DNA from 2 places in the Variovorax sp. GW822-FHT04E09 genome. Region 1 is predicted to be linked to the other one. Evidence: riboswitches for the same ligand, from Rfam matches in the RefSeq annotation. Region 1 holds a riboswitch; the other holds the start of a gene.
The links. A riboswitch is a leader RNA that binds a small molecule or an ion and turns the genes downstream of it on or off. The one in region 1 is predicted to bind glycine.
Positions count from the first base shown of each region.

Region 2: linked by a shared signal. The riboswitch ahead of gcvT (glycine cleavage system aminomethyltransferase GcvT) and the one ahead of AC1RL8_RS20280 (D-amino acid dehydrogenase) in region 1 are both predicted to bind glycine.

Region 1 covers NZ_JBXAMR010000005.1:28,479-35,732, reverse strand. The annotation lists gene AC1RL8_RS20305 (glycosyltransferase family 4 protein) at 1-3, opposite strand, end outside; gene rfbC (dTDP-4-dehydrorhamnose 3,5-epimerase) at 262-810, opposite strand; gene rfbA (glucose-1-phosphate thymidylyltransferase RfbA) at 807-1,694, opposite strand; gene rfbD (dTDP-4-dehydrorhamnose reductase) at 1,734-2,624, opposite strand; gene rfbB (dTDP-glucose 4,6-dehydratase) at 2,621-3,700, opposite strand; glycine riboswitch at 3,818-3,908, shown strand; glycine riboswitch at 3,953-4,059, shown strand; gene AC1RL8_RS20280 (D-amino acid dehydrogenase) at 4,151-5,458, shown strand; gene AC1RL8_RS20275 (RtcB family protein) at 5,478-6,893, opposite strand; gene AC1RL8_RS20270 (FIST signal transduction protein) at 7,100-7,254, opposite strand, start outside.
Region 2 covers NZ_JBXAMR010000002.1:809,095-816,348, reverse strand. The annotation lists gene AC1RL8_RS11210 (AraC family transcriptional regulator) at 1-546, opposite strand, end outside; gene AC1RL8_RS11205 (MFS transporter) at 656-1,846, shown strand; gene AC1RL8_RS11200 (L,D-transpeptidase Cds6 family protein) at 2,090-2,572, shown strand; gene AC1RL8_RS11195 (hypothetical protein) at 2,669-3,205, shown strand; glycine riboswitch at 3,237-3,327, shown strand; glycine riboswitch at 3,340-3,444, shown strand; gene gcvT (glycine cleavage system aminomethyltransferase GcvT) at 3,492-4,664, shown strand; gene gcvH (glycine cleavage system protein GcvH) at 4,736-5,107, shown strand; gene gcvP (aminomethyl-transferring glycine dehydrogenase) at 5,168-7,254, shown strand, end outside.

The DNA.
Region 1 (7,254 bases):
CATTCCGGGTTTCATGAAAATTGATGCGCTTCCTTGCGCTCACACGCTCAGGTCTCTGTTCATCGATCGAATGCGCATGAGGCCGGAGTCGTTCGGTTCACTCCATCAGAAGCAACCCACATTCACAGGCAGCAGGAATATTTCAAATACAGCGAGAAGACAAGAATCTCACTTTCGGCATTTGTTCATTTGATGTGCGATCAAAAAAACGAAAGCACCGAATTCGACTGGCACTCAGGTGCCTCGTCCAAAAAAATTTGATTACTCGAAGACGTCCGCCGCTTGAAGCGATTTGCCTTCGGCATCCTTCTTGGATAACTGCGGCGCCATGCCAATGTCAGGCCACGCGATCTGCAGGCTCGCGTCGTTCCAGGCAATGCATCGCTCGTGCTCCGGTGCGTAGTAGTTCGTCGTCTTGTACAGAAAGTCCGCGGAGTCCGTGAGAACGAAGAATCCGTGCGCGAAGCCCGCCGGAACCCACAACTGTCGGTGATTGCCTTCGCTCAACTCCGTGCCCACCCAACGCCCGAACGTGGGCGAAGAGCGCCGAATGTCGACGGCCACATCAAACACCGCGCCGCGTACCGCGCGCACCAGCTTTCCTTGCGCTTGCTGAACCTGATAGTGCAACCCCCGAAGCACGCCCTTGGAAGACCTTGAATGGTTGTCCTGAACGAAGTCGACCTTCGATCCAACCGCCTCCTCGAATGCGCGTTGATTGAAGCTCTCGTAGAAAAACCCTCTGGCATCGCCAAAGACCTTCGGCTCGATGATCAGAACGTCGGGGATCTCGGTTTGGATGACATTCACGAACGCACCTCTTCGGTCAGCAGGTGCTTCAGGTACTTTCCGTACCCGTTCTTCTGCAGCGGTGCAGCGAGCTTTTCGAGTTGGGCGCTGTCGATGAAGCCATTACGCCACGCAATTTCTTCAGGGCAGGCGATCTTCAGCCCCTGCCGATGCTCCAGCGTCGCGATGAACTGGCCGGCTTCGAGCAGGCTCTCGTGCGTGCCCGTATCGAGCCAAGCATAGCCGCGCTGCATGATCTGCACGTTGAGCTGGTCCAGGTCCAAGTACGCCTGGTTGACCGCCGTGATCTCCAGTTCGCCGCGCGCGCTCGGCTTCACGGCCTTGGCGATGTCGACGACCTGGTTGTCGTAGAAGTACAGGCCGGTCACGGCATAGCTGCTCTTGGGCTTCACGGGCTTTTCTTCGATGCTGCTGGCCTTGCCGTTGGCATCGAAGGCCACCACGCCATAACGCTCCGGGTCATGCACGTGGTATGCGAACACGGTCGCACCACTCTGCTTCGCATCAGCGTCCGACAGCAGATGGGCAAAGTCATGCCCATAGAAGATGTTGTCCCCCAACACCAGTGCGCTCGGCGAGTTCCCCACGAACTTGTCGCCGATGATGAACGCCTGCGCCAGGCCATCGGGACTCGGCTGCACCGCGTACTGCAGGTTGATGCCCCACTGGCTGCCGTCGCCCAGCAGCTGCTGGAAGCGCGGCGTGTCCTGCGGCGTGCTGATGATCAGGATGTCGCGCATGCCGCCGAGCATCAGGGTGCTCAGCGGGTAATAGATCATGGGCTTGTCGTACACCGGCAGCAGTTGCTTGCTCATGGCGAGCGTGGCCGGGTGCAGGCGGGTGCCGGAGCCACCGGCAAGGATGATGCCTTTGCGTTGCGTCATGGGAGTCTTCTTCTGTGAGGGGCAGGAAAAATCAGTCGGTCAGAGCGTCTCGCGCAGCATGCGTGCCACGCCTTCCTGCCATGGCGGCAGGCGCAGACCGAAGGTGGTCTGCAGCTTGGTGGTCTCGAGCCGCGAGTTGTGCGGCCGCTTCGCGGGCGTCGGAAAGGCGCTGGTGGGCACGGCCTCCACGGCCTGCGGGCCGGCCTTGAGTTCGACGCCAGCCTGCTGCGCCATCTCGAGCACGAATCGCGCGTAACCGTGCCATGTGGTCTCGCCGCCGGCGATGGCGTGGTACAGCCCGGCCTTGGCCGGGTCTTGCAGCGTGGCGCGGATGGCGTGCGCGGTGATGTCGGCCAGCAGCTCGGCACCAGTCGGGGCGCCGAACTGGTCGTCGATGACCGTGAGCTTGTCGCGCTCCTTGGCCAAGCGCAGCATGGTCTTGGCGAAGTTGCCGCCGCGTGCGGCGTACACCCAGCTGGTGCGAAAGATCAGGTGCTTCGCGCAATGCTGCGCCACCAACTGCTCGCCTTCGAGCTTGGTCTGGCCGTACACGCTGAGCGGACCGGTCGCGTCGTCTTCTTTCCAGGGTCGGGTGCCGCTGCCGTCGAAGACATAGTCGGTGGAGTAATGCACCATCAGCGCGCCGATCTGCTGCGCGGCCTCGGCCACCACGCCGGGCGAGGTGGCGTTGAGCTTGCGCGCGAAGTCGGGCTCGCTCTCGGCCTTGTCGACGGCGGTGTGCGCGGCGGCATTGACGATGACGTCGGGGCGCACCGCCAGCACCGTGGCGGCCAGCTGCTCGGGGCGGCTGAAGTCGGCGTGGAAGTCGGTGCTGTCGAAGTCCAGCGCGACCACTTCGCCGAGCGGCGCGAGGCTGCGCTGCAGCTCCCAGCCGACCTGTCCACCCTTGCCGAGCAGCAGCAACTTCATGCGGAAGCCTTTGCAGGTGCGGCGTCGTACTGCTTCTCGACCCACTCGCGGTACGCACCGCTTTGCACGTTGCGCACCCACTCGCCGTTGGCGAGGTACCACTGGACGGTCTTGCGGATGCCGGTGTCGAAGGTCTCGGCGGGCTTCCAGCCGAGTTCGCGCTCGAGCTTGCGTGCATCGATGGCGTAGCGACGGTCGTGGCCCGGGCGGTCCGTGACGTAAGTGATCTGTTCCTTGTACGGCTTGCCGTCGGCGCGGGGGCTCAGTTCGTCGAGCAGCGCACACACGGTGTTGACGATCTCGATGTTGGGCTTCTCGTTCCAGCCGCCGACGTTGTAGGTTTCGCCGAGCTTGCCGGCTTCGAGCACGCGGCGGATGGCGCTGCAGTGGTCCTTCACGTAGAGCCAGTCGCGCACCTGCATGCCGTCGCCGTACACGGGCAGGTTCTTGCCGGCCAGTGCGTTGACGATCATCAGCGGGATCAGCTTCTCAGGGAAGTGGAACGGGCCGTAGTTGTTCGAGCAGTTGGTGGTGACCACCGGCAGGCCGTAGGTGTGGTGCCAGGCGCGCACGAGGTGGTCGCTGGCGGCCTTGCTGGCCGAGTACGGGCTGTTGGGCTCGTACTTGTTCTCTTCGGTGAAGGCCGGGTCGGTCTTGGAGAGCGAGCCGTAGACCTCGTCGGTCGACACATGCAGGAAGCGGAAGGCGGCCTTCTGGTCGGCCGGCAGGGCGTTCCAGTAGCCGCGCACCGATTCGAGCAGGCGGAAGGTGCCGAGCACGTTGGTCTGCACGAAGTCTTCCGGGCCGTGGATCGAGCGATCCACATGCGATTCCGCGGCAAAGTTCACAACGGCACGGGGTTTGTGCTCGGCCAGCAGGCGATCAAGCAGCGCGCTGTCGCCGATGTCGCCCTGCACGAAGACGTGGTTCGCGTTGCCCTTGAGCGACGCCAGGGTCTCGAGGTTGCCCGCGTAGGTCAGCTTGTCGAGGTTCACGACGGGCTCGTTGCCCTGTGCGATCCAATCGAGTACGAAATTGGCGCCAATGAAGCCTGCGCCGCCGGTAACCAGGATCATGAGGTCCCCACCTGTAGAAAAAAGTTTGCTTTACCAAAAATCAACATTCAATTATCCCATCGGTGTGAAGTGCCGATGTACAGGGCTTGGCCGGCTTGCGGGGCCCGCCTACAATCGCCAACAATTGCAGGAGAGCGGGCCTCCACGGAGGCCCTACCGAAGGCGCAAACTCCCATAAACGCTCAGGTCGGCCCGACGAAATTCCAGGCAACGCCCAGGAACTTCGGCAAGGGGTCAGTACTGCACTCATCGATACAGCCGTCTGGAGAGCCGCCACGCCATGTGGCGCACCGAAGGAGCAAACCCGCTGCGGGTGCAGCAGGGTGAATCTCTCAGGTACCGAGGACAGGGGGAGCGGCAACTTGGACATCGGTCGTCCGGTTGCTTGCTATTGGTTCAATAGCACTCCACGCCCGCCGTTCAAGCGCTGCAAACTCAAAGGTACTTGCAATGCGTGTGATCGTTCTTGGCGCCGGCCTGCTCGGCGTGACTTCGGCCTACTACCTCCAGCAACTCGGCCACGAGGTGACCGTGATCGACCGGCAGGCCACCCCGGCCGCCGAAACCAGCTTCGCCAACGGCGGCCAGATCTCGGTCAGCCATGCCGAACCCTGGGCCAATCCGAGCGCACCGCTGAAGGTGCTGCAATGGCTCGGCAAGGAAGATGCGCCGCTGCTCTTTCGCATCCGCGCCGACATGCGCCAGTGGCTCTGGGGCCTGCAGTTTTTGCGCGAATGCACCCCCGCGCGCACCCGCCACAACATCGAACAGATCGTTCGTCTCGGTACATACAGCCGGGAAATGTTGCAGCAATTGCGTCGAGACACCGGCCTGAGCTATGACCAGCGCACGCAAGGCATCCTGCACTTCTATACGACGCAAAAAGAATTCGACGGCGCCCTCAAGCCCGCCGAGCAGATGCGTGCCCTGGGCTGCGAGCGGCTGGTCATCTCGGCCGACGAAGCCATCAAGATCGAACCCGCCCTTGCCCACATCCGCTCCCAACTCGCCGGCGCCACCTACACCGCCGAAGACGAGTCGGGCGACGCCAACCGTTTCGCGCGCGAGCTCGTGAAGCTGGCCGAGGCGGCCGGCGTGAAGTTCCTCATGAGCCACACGGTGACCGCGCTGCGCGAAGCCGGCGGCAGCATCGACCACGTCGAGGCGACGGACAACGAAGGCCGCTTCCAGCGCATCCGCGGCGACGCCTTCGTGCTCGCGATGGGTTCGCTGAGCCCGCTGTACGCCGCGCCGCTGGGCATCCGCCTGCCGATCTACCCGGCCAAGGGCTACTCGGTGACGCTGCCCGTGAAGGACGCGTCGAAGGCGCACCAGGTCTCGCTGACCGACGACGAATACAAGCTGGTGTTCTCGCGCTACACCTCCGAGTCGGGCGACCGCCTGCGCATCGCCGGCACGGCCGAGCTCAACGGCTACGACCGCGACCTGAACCGCGTGCGCTGCGAAGCCATCGTGCGGCGCGTCGAAGAGCTCTTCCCCGGCGCCGGCGACACCGAACGCGCGCAGTTCTGGACCGGCCTGCGCCCGGCCACGCCGAGCAACGTGCCGCTGATCGGCAAGACCAAGCTGCCGAACCTGTTCCTCAACACCGGCCACGGCACGCTCGGCTGGACGCACGCCTGCGGCTCGGGCAAGTCGATCGCGCGCATCGTGAGCGGGCTGGCGCCCGAGGTCGATTTCGCGTTCGCCGGCATGCCGGCGCCCGCGCCGCGCGCCGTGCAACCCGCACTGGGCTGACACGACACGCGCCCTCGGGTCATGCCTTGAACGTGACCCAGGGCTTGAGCCGCACGGCGCAGCGGACGAGCCCCGCGCTTTCCTGCGCCTCGATCACCGCACCGATCGGCTTGTAGGCCTGCGGCGCCTCCTCGATGCGGCGCTCCTCGCGCAAGGTCACGCACTGCCAGCTGGCATCGGCGTCGCCGGGTGCGGGCCGCATCGCGCGCACTTCCTGCCGACGCATGCGCCGGCCGGCCCCATGGCTGCACGACCACAGCCAGTCTTCATGCCCCAGCCCGGTCGCGAGGTACGAGTGATCGCCCATCGACCCGGGAATCAGCGCCAGGTCGCCCGCATGCGCCGGCGTCGCGCCCTTGCGATGGATGTTCATGCCGTGCTCGCGCAGCACGACGTTGTGCGGCACGTCGACCACCAGCGTCGACGCCGTGGCGCCCAGCAGCTCGGCGAAGTCCTTGCGCACCAGCTCGGCCAGCACGACGCGGTTGGCCCACGCATAGCGCGCGGCCACACCCATGGCTTCGAGGTACTCCTGCGCCAGCGGCCCGGCCAGGCCGTACAGCCCGCTCTTCGGATGGCGCAGGCCCTGCGGCCACTCGGCCCGCGCGCGGTCCATCCAGCGGCCGCCGACGTGGAACCCGATGTCGCGCGAGCCGCTGTGGATCATCACGACGACCTCGCCCGCCTTGAGGCCCGCGCGGTAGGCCGCGTGCCGGTCCATCACCTGGTCGACGACCTGCAACTCGACGAAGTGGTTGCCGCTGCCCGGCGTGCCCAGGCACGGGTCGCGAAACACCTCGTGGCGCACGCCGGTGTAGGCCGGCGGTGCGTGCCGCGACTGCCCGCCGAAGCTCGCCAGGCCGATGCACGCGCCGATCTCGGCCTGCAGCCGGTCGCGGTCGCACGCGGCCCAGAGCCCGTCGCCACGCACGGCGTCCAAAAATGCGGCCGGCCCTTCGTCGAACAGCGCACGAAACGCCGCCGTGTGCACCGGCACGTCGCGCCCGTTGTCGAGCAGGCTGCGCGTGAGCCGCGCGAGCAGCTGCGTCTTGTGCGGCGCCACCTGGTCCAGCGTGAGGCCGGTGGTCAGCAGGCGCATGCCGCAGTTGATGTCGGTGCCGACCGCGGCGGGAATCACGAAGTCGCCATCGGTCGCGACCACGCTGCCCACCGGCGCGACCGAGCCCGGATGAAAGTCCGGCGTCGCGCAGGCCTTGCACACGCCGTGCGCGCCGTCGGGCGAGCGCACGCTGGCGAAGGCCAGCAGCTGGCTCACGGCTTTTTCTTCCAGCGGCAGGCTCTGCGGCAGAAGCACGGTCGCCTGCGCGGCTTCGTTGCGCAGGTGATAGATGCCGTCGCGGTAGTCGACGGCGATGTGGGCGCGCGAAAAGGCGCGCTGGAGTCTCGAAAAATGACTATTGGTGGGTCTGCCCATGGCTGCAATTCCATTCGGGGAAACCGTGTCGGTTTCCGGGCCCCGTCACATCGCGTGGCGGGGCGAAAGAGATCGACCGCGTGCCTCGGGGCGCGCGGATCACTCTTTCTTGCAGCAGCAGAGATTCAAGAAAGCGGGCGGATTCTAGCGACGCGAAGCGCCTGCGAACACAGTGCGCGGATGCACGCGTCGTTTTTTCCCGTCAGTCAGTCCGGCGCGGTGAACACCGTCAGCACGCCGGTGTAGCCGTACAGGTGGTGGCGCGCGATCTCGCCGGCGGCGAAGAAGCCGACCAGCGGCACGTCGCCCAGCGCATGCCGCACGATCTGCAGCTCGGCGCCCGGTGCGCCGAAGTGCGGGC
Region 2 (7,254 bases), on a different contig from region 1:
CCGCGCGCCCCAGCCGTCGAGCGTGGCGGGCTGCGCGGGGTCGCGGATCAGCGCCTCGCACAGCGCGGCCAGGCGTGCGTGGCGCGGCATCGGCACATGCAGCGACAGCGCGGGCGCGGCCTCGATCTCGTCGAGGATGAGCTCCATCACGCGCTCGTCGCGCCCGCCCGGCGGGTAGTCCAGCGACAGCGACACGGCCGCCACGATCAGCTCACGCAGCAACGCGCCCACATGGATCACGCGGCACTCGGCCCCCAGGTCGGCGCGCGTGCCGGGCTCGACGAAGACGGTGCGCATCTTCACCTCGCCCGCCATGCGGATCTGGTGCGTCATGCCCGGCGGCACCCAGACGCCGCGCCCCGGCGGCACCACCCAGCTGCCCGCCGCCGCGCCGACCATCATCACGCCCGAGATCGCGTGGATGAGCTGCCCGCGCCGGTGCGCATGCGGCGGAATGAAGGCGTCGCCCGCCGGATCGGTGGCCAGCACGGCGACGGCGCGCGGGGTCGATTCGCCCTCGTCGGGGCGCAGATTCAGTTTGTCCATTTCACGACGATGTTTGCACATTCGTAGCGAGAACATCTTCCCCTGGCTTCCTACGATGGCTTTTCTCCCTCTTTTTCTCCAACCGGACATCCAGGAAAGAAGCCATCGCATGAACACGCGCCGACTCGGGCTGCTCACCGGCACCCATGCCGTCAACGACCTCTACCAGGGCCTCGTGCCCGCGCTGCTGCCCTTCATGGTGCTGGAGCGCGGCTACAGCTACACGGCCGTGAGCGGCCTGATGCTGGCGGCCACCGGGCTGTCGAGCGTGGTGCAGCCGCTGTTCGGCCTGTACGCCGACCGCCACCCGCGCGCCTGGCTGGTGCCCGTGGGTTTCCTGGTGGCGGCACTGGGCGTGGTGCTGGCGGGCCTGAGCCAGAGCTACCTGCTGACCTGGATCGCGGTCGCGCTGTGCGGGCTGGGCATCGCGGCCTACCACCCGCCCGCCACCGTGGCCGCGCGCGCGGCCGGCGGCGCCTCGCAGAAGGCGATGAGCGTGTTCTCGGTGGGCGGCACCATCGGCGCCTCGTTCGCGCCGGTGCTGGCGGCCACGGTCGTCGGCGGCGGCAGCCTGTCGCGCAGCTACCTGCTGGGCATTCCCGCGCTGGCGATGGGCGTGGTGTGGGTCGCGGCCAACGCGCGACGCAGCGCGGCCGCCCAGCGCGCGGCCACGGCGGCGCGCGCCGCGCAGGCCCGCGCCCAGGTGCTGAAACCGCACAACGACTGGCGCGCCTTCAGCCTGCTGGTGGCGACCATCGTGGGCTGGTCGATCCCGTACGTCACGGTGCTGTCGATGCTCTCGCTGCGCATCACGCGCGACCTGCACGGCAGCACCTTCCAGGGCGCCGCGGCGCTCACCGCCTTCACCGCCGCAGGGGCCGTGGGCACGCTGGCCGGCGGCTGGCTCGGCGACCGCATCGGGCGCATGGGCACGATCCGCTGCGGCTACCTGCTTGCGCTGCCGGCCATGGCGGGCCTCGTGCTCTCCTCCACGCCCGGCGCGGCGCTGGCCTGCACCGCGTGGCTCGGCATGAGCATGTTCCTGCCCTTCGCCGCGCAGGTGACGCTCGCGCAGGACTACCTGCCGCGCAACCCGGCCACCGCCAGCGGCATCACGCTCGGTCTCGCACTCTCGGTCGGCGGGCTGGTGTCGCCGCTGTTCGGCCTGCTGTCGGATGCGCGCGGGCTCGGCGTGACGCTCACGGTGGTGTTGTGCGTGCTGTGCGTCGCGACCGTGCTGGCCTTGCGGCTGCGCAATCGGACGGTGCAGGTGATGGCGGGCGAGGCTGCGGCGGCCTGAGCTCTGCCCCGCGCACCCGGTGCACAGGGCACTGGGTGCTTCCCGCAGCGAAATCAAGGAGGAGCCGAAGGCGGGGGACATTCGCGGAGGGAAGCACCCGGTGTCCTGTGCACACGCCCTGATCCACGAACCACCGAAATCCGTGGGCGATTCAACGCCGCACGCCTGCTCTTTCACTGCCAGAATCGACGCAAGCTTCGACGTCGAGCCTGACAGACAAGAAGAAGGAAAGAGAAGGACGCCATGCACCGAATCGTCGCCCAGGGCAGCAGCCTTGTCGCTGCCGGCTTGCTGGCCACCGCCGGTATCGCGGCCACGCCGGCCGCCGCGCCCGTTGCAGCCGTTGCACCAGCAGCCGCCCCCGCCAATCCCACCAATCCCGTCACCCACCTCGCCGAAGTGGAAAGCGCCGTGCGCGCCTGGGCCGCCGCCTGGTCCGCGCGCGACGTGGAGCGCTACCTCGCGGCCTACGCGAGCGACTTCACCCCCGCGCGCGGCCAGACCCGCGAGCGCTGGGAGGCCGACCGGCGCGCCCGCATCACGGGCAAGTCGCGCATCAGCGTGGGCATCGAGGGGCTGGTGATCAGCGTTCAGGGCACCTCGGCCAGCGCGCAGTTCCGGCAGGTCTACAGCGCCGACGCGCTCACCGAGACCGACCGCAAGACCCTCGAGCTGCAGCGCGTGGGCCCGCGCTGGCTGATCCGCAAGGAGAGCGCGGGCAACTGACGCGCGCCGCCTTGTCCCTGTAAGGCAAATGGTTCACGAAGATGTCACCACTTGCAACGATGCTGCAGCCTTCGACCTCCGAAAGCTGTGGCCGCCATGTTCCCCACCAAGACCGAGAAGGCACGCGACGAACTCCAGGCCGGGCAGCGCACGCTCAGCCAGCGTGAGCGCGCCCTGCTGCTCATGGCCGACGGCCGGCGCTCGCTGACCGACTTCAGCCCGCTGTTCCCCAGCCGCGTCGAGGCCGAGCAGGCGATCCAGGGACTGATGCAGCGCGGCTACCTGCAGGTCGCGCGCCCGGTCGCGCCGCCTCCCGCACCGGCCCCCACGCCCGTCCCCGCCGCCGAGCCGATCCAGGTCGCCACCTCGGCCGACAGCTTCGACGGCAAGCGCTCGCTGGCCACCACGCGCATGTTCCTGTTCGACATCTGCGAGCGCATGTTCGTGCGCCGCGACCCGCGCTTCGCCAACCAGATGCGCGACGCCCTGCGCGAGGCCCGCGACCGCGAGGCCATGCTGACCATCGCCGCGCTGATGCTCTCCGAGATCGAGAAGGCCGCCGGCCCCGAGCGCGCCGACTCGCTGCGCGAGCGCATCGACAAGCTGCTGCCGCCGGCCGAAACCGTGCACTGAGCCGCCAGCCCCGGCCCCGCGATCCACTACACTCGCCGGGTCAGGAGAGAGCCCCGCGCGACGGGGCCGCCGAAGGCGCAGGGGTTCCCCGAACGCTCAGGCAAAAGGACTGACAAGACGCCGGCAACCACCGGCGTTTCCTTGCTGGAGAGAGGCCGTGGCATTGCATGCGGCCCACCGAAGGAGCAAACCCCGATCGTGGGGCGAATCTCTCAGGTAAAGCGGACAGCAGGGGTGGCCCGTGGCGTTGCAGCCATGGATTTCGACTGCCCCTTTGGAGTGCCCCGTGGCTGCTTCTTCCGCTTCTGACGCCCAACTTCTCAAGACCCCGCTGTACGACCTGCACGTGGAGCTCGGCGCCCGCATGGTGCCCTTCGCCGGCTATTCCATGCCCGTGCAGTACCCCGCCGGCCTCATGGCCGAGCACAAGCACACGCGCGACGCGGCCGGCCTGTTCGACATCTCGCACATGGGCCAGTTGCGCCTGGTCGGCCCCGACGCCGCCGCCGCGTTCGAAACCCTGATGCCCGTCGACGTGATCGACCTGCCCGCCGGCAAGCAGCGCTACGGCCTGCTGCTGAACGACGAGGGCGGCATCCTCGACGACCTGATGTTCTTCAACGAAGGCAATGGCTCGCTCTTCGTGATCGTGAACGGCGCCTGCAAGGTGGCCGACATCGCCCACATCCAGGCCAGGATCGGCGCGCGCTGCCAGGTGCAGCCCCTGCCCGACCACGCGCTGCTGGCGCTGCAAGGCCCTCAGGCCGCCGCCACGCTGGCGCGCCTGTCGCCCGGCATCGAGCGCTTCGTGTTCATGACCGGCGGCGCGGTGCAGATCGGCGGCATCGCGGCCTTCGTCACCCGCAGCGGCTACACCGGCGAAGACGGCTTCGAGATCTCGGTGGCCGCAAAAGACGCCGACGCCCTCGCCCGCCTGCTGCTGGCGCAGCCCGAAGTGAAGCCCGTCGGCCTGGGCGCGCGCAACTCGCTGCGGCTCGAAGCCGGCCTGTGCCTGTACGGCAACGACATCGACACCACCACCACCCCGGTCGAAGCCTCGCTCAACTGGGCGATCCAGAAGGTGCGTCGCGCGGGCGGTGCGCGCGAAGGCGGCTTTCCGGGCGCGGCCAAGGTGCTGGCCCAGCTCGCCGCCGTCGCCTCGGGCGCGGCCGGCCACACCGACCACAAGACGCTCACGCGCAAGCGCGTCGGCCTCGTGGCACTCGAACGCATTCCGGTGCGCGACGGCACGCTGCTGCAGTCGCTCGAAGGGCACGACATCGGCGCCGTCACCAGCGGCCTGCTCGGCCCCACGGCCGACCGCTGCGTGGCCATGGGCTACGTGGCCGCCGCCTTCGCCGAGCCCGGCACGCGCGTGCAGGCCATCGTGCGCGGCAAGCCGGTGCCGATGGAGGTGTCAACGATGCCTTTCGTGCCGACCCGCTACTACCGCGGCTGACCGACACTGAACACCGCAGACCCGGCTAGGCTCTGCACCCCGATTCCATTTTTTCCACGAGGAGTTTTTTCATGAGCATCAAATACACCAAGGACCACGAATGGGTGGCGGCCGAAGGCGGCGCCGCCACCGTCGGCATCACCGTGCATGCGCAGGACGCGCTGGGCGACGTGGTGTTCGTCGACCTGCCCGAAGTGGGCAAGACCTTCGCGCAGGGCGAAGTCGCCGGTGTGGTCGAGTCGGTGAAGGCCGCCGCCGATGTGTTCATGCCCGTGTCGGGCGAGATCACCGAAGTGAACGAAGCGCTGCGCGCCGACCCGTCGCTGGCCAACAGCGACCCGCTGGCTGCCGGCTGGTTCTTCAAGGTCAAGCTGAGCGAGCCCGCGCAGCTCGACGCCCTGCTCGACGCCGCCAGCTACGACAAGTTCGCCGCCGAATCCTGATCCGCTGAACAGCAGCCGTTTCCTCGCACCTTCGTTCCTTCTCCCCGAGCCTTCACCGCCATGCCGATTCCCGCCCTTCCCTCTTTGCAAGAACTAGAGAACGCCGAAGAATTCCTCGCCCGCCACATCGGCATCGATGCAGCGGACGAGGCGCGCATGCTGCCGGTGATCGGCTCGGAAACGCGCGCGGAGCTCATCGACGGCATCGTGCCAGCGGCCATCCGCCGCGCCCGGCCGATGCGCCTGCCCGCGCCGGTCACCGAGGCCGACGCGCTGGCCGAGCTGAAGACGCTGGCGTCGAAGAACAAGGTGTTCAAGAGCTTCATCGGCCAGGGCTACTACGGCACCCACACGCCGGGCGTGATCCTGCGCAACATCCTGGAGAACCCCGCCTGGTACACCGCCTACACGCCCTACCAGGCCGAGATCTCGCAGGGCCGCATGGAAGCCCTGCTCAACTTCCAGACGATGGTGTGCGACCTCACGGGCATGGCCATCGCCAACGCCTCGATGCTCGACGAAGCCACGGCCGCCGCCGAGGCGATGACGCTCGCCAAGCGCAGCGTGAAAAGCAAGAGCAACGTGTTCCTGGTCTCGGGCGACTGCCATCCGCAGACCATCGAAGTCATCAAGACGCGCGCCGCGCCGCTGGGCATCGAGGTCAAGGTGAGCACCGTGTCGGAAACGCTGCCGCACCTGATGGTGAGCGGCGAGTTCTTCGGCGTGCTCGCGCAGTACCCGGCCACCACCGGCCACGTGCACGACCTGCGCCCGCTCGCAGGGCACGCGCACCAGTGCGACGCCGCCTTCATCGTCGCGGCCGACCTGCTGGCGCTGACGCTGCTGGTCGCCCCCGGCGAGTTCGATGCCGACATCGTCTGCGGCACCACGCAGCGCTTGGGCATGCCGCTGTGCAACGGCGGCCCGCATGCCGCCTACCTCGCCTGCCGCGATTCGTTCAAGCGCTCGCTGCCCGGCCGCCTCGTCGGCGTGAGCGTCGACACGCACGGCCAGCCCGCCTACCGCCTCGCGCTGCAGACGCGCGAGCAGCACATCCGCCGCGAGAAGGCCACCTCGAACATCTGCACCGCACAGGTGCTGCCGGCCGTGGTCGCCAGCATGTACGCCGTGTACCACGGCCCCGACGGCCTCACGCGCATCGCACAGCGCGTGGCCGTGCTCACCGCCATCCTCGCCAAGGGCCTGTCGCAGATGGGCCGCGAGCCGGTGAACACCACCGCCTTCGACTCGCTCACGATCCGCACCGGCGACGACACGGCCGCGATCATCGAACGCGCGCAGGCCGGCGGCGTCAACCTGCGCCAGCGCCTGCAGCAGCACCTGGGCATCTCGCTGGACGAAACCACCACGCGCGCCGACATCGAGACCCTGTGGGCCCTGTTCGTGCCCGCCGGCACCGCGATGCCGCGCTTCGACGAACTGGCCGCCAGCACCACGCCGCTGATTCCCGAGGACCTGCGCCGCACCAGCGCCTTCCTCACGCACCCGGTGTTCAACACCCACAAGAGCGAAACGGCGATGCTGCGCTACATCCGCAGCCTGTCGGACAAGGACCTCGCGCTCGACCGTAGCATGATCCCGCTGGGCAGCTGCACCATGAAGCTGAACGCGACCAGCGAGATGATCCCCATCACCTGGCCCGAGTTCGCGAACATCCACCCCTTCGCGCCCGCCGACCAGCTGCAGGGCTACGCCCAGCTCGACGCGCAGCTGCGCGCCTGGCTGTGCGAAGCGACCGGCTACGCGGGCATCAGCCTGCAGCCCAACGCGGGTTCTCAGGGCGAGTACGCGGGCCTGCTGGCCATCAAGTCCTTCCATGAAGCCAAGGGCCAGGGCCACCGCAACATCTGCCTGATTCCCTCGTCGGCGCACGGCACCAACCCGGCCAGCGCCCAGATGGTGGGCCTGCAGGTGGTGGTGACGGCCTGCGACGCGCAGGGCAACGTCGACATGGACGACCTCAAGCGCGCCTGCGAAAAGCACAGCGCCCACCTGGCCGCCGTGATGATCACCTACCCCAGCACGCACGGCGTGTTCGAAACGCGCGTGAAGGAACTGTGCGAGCTCGTGCATGAGCACGGCGGCCGCGTGTACGTCGACGGCGCCAACATGAACGCGCTGGTCGG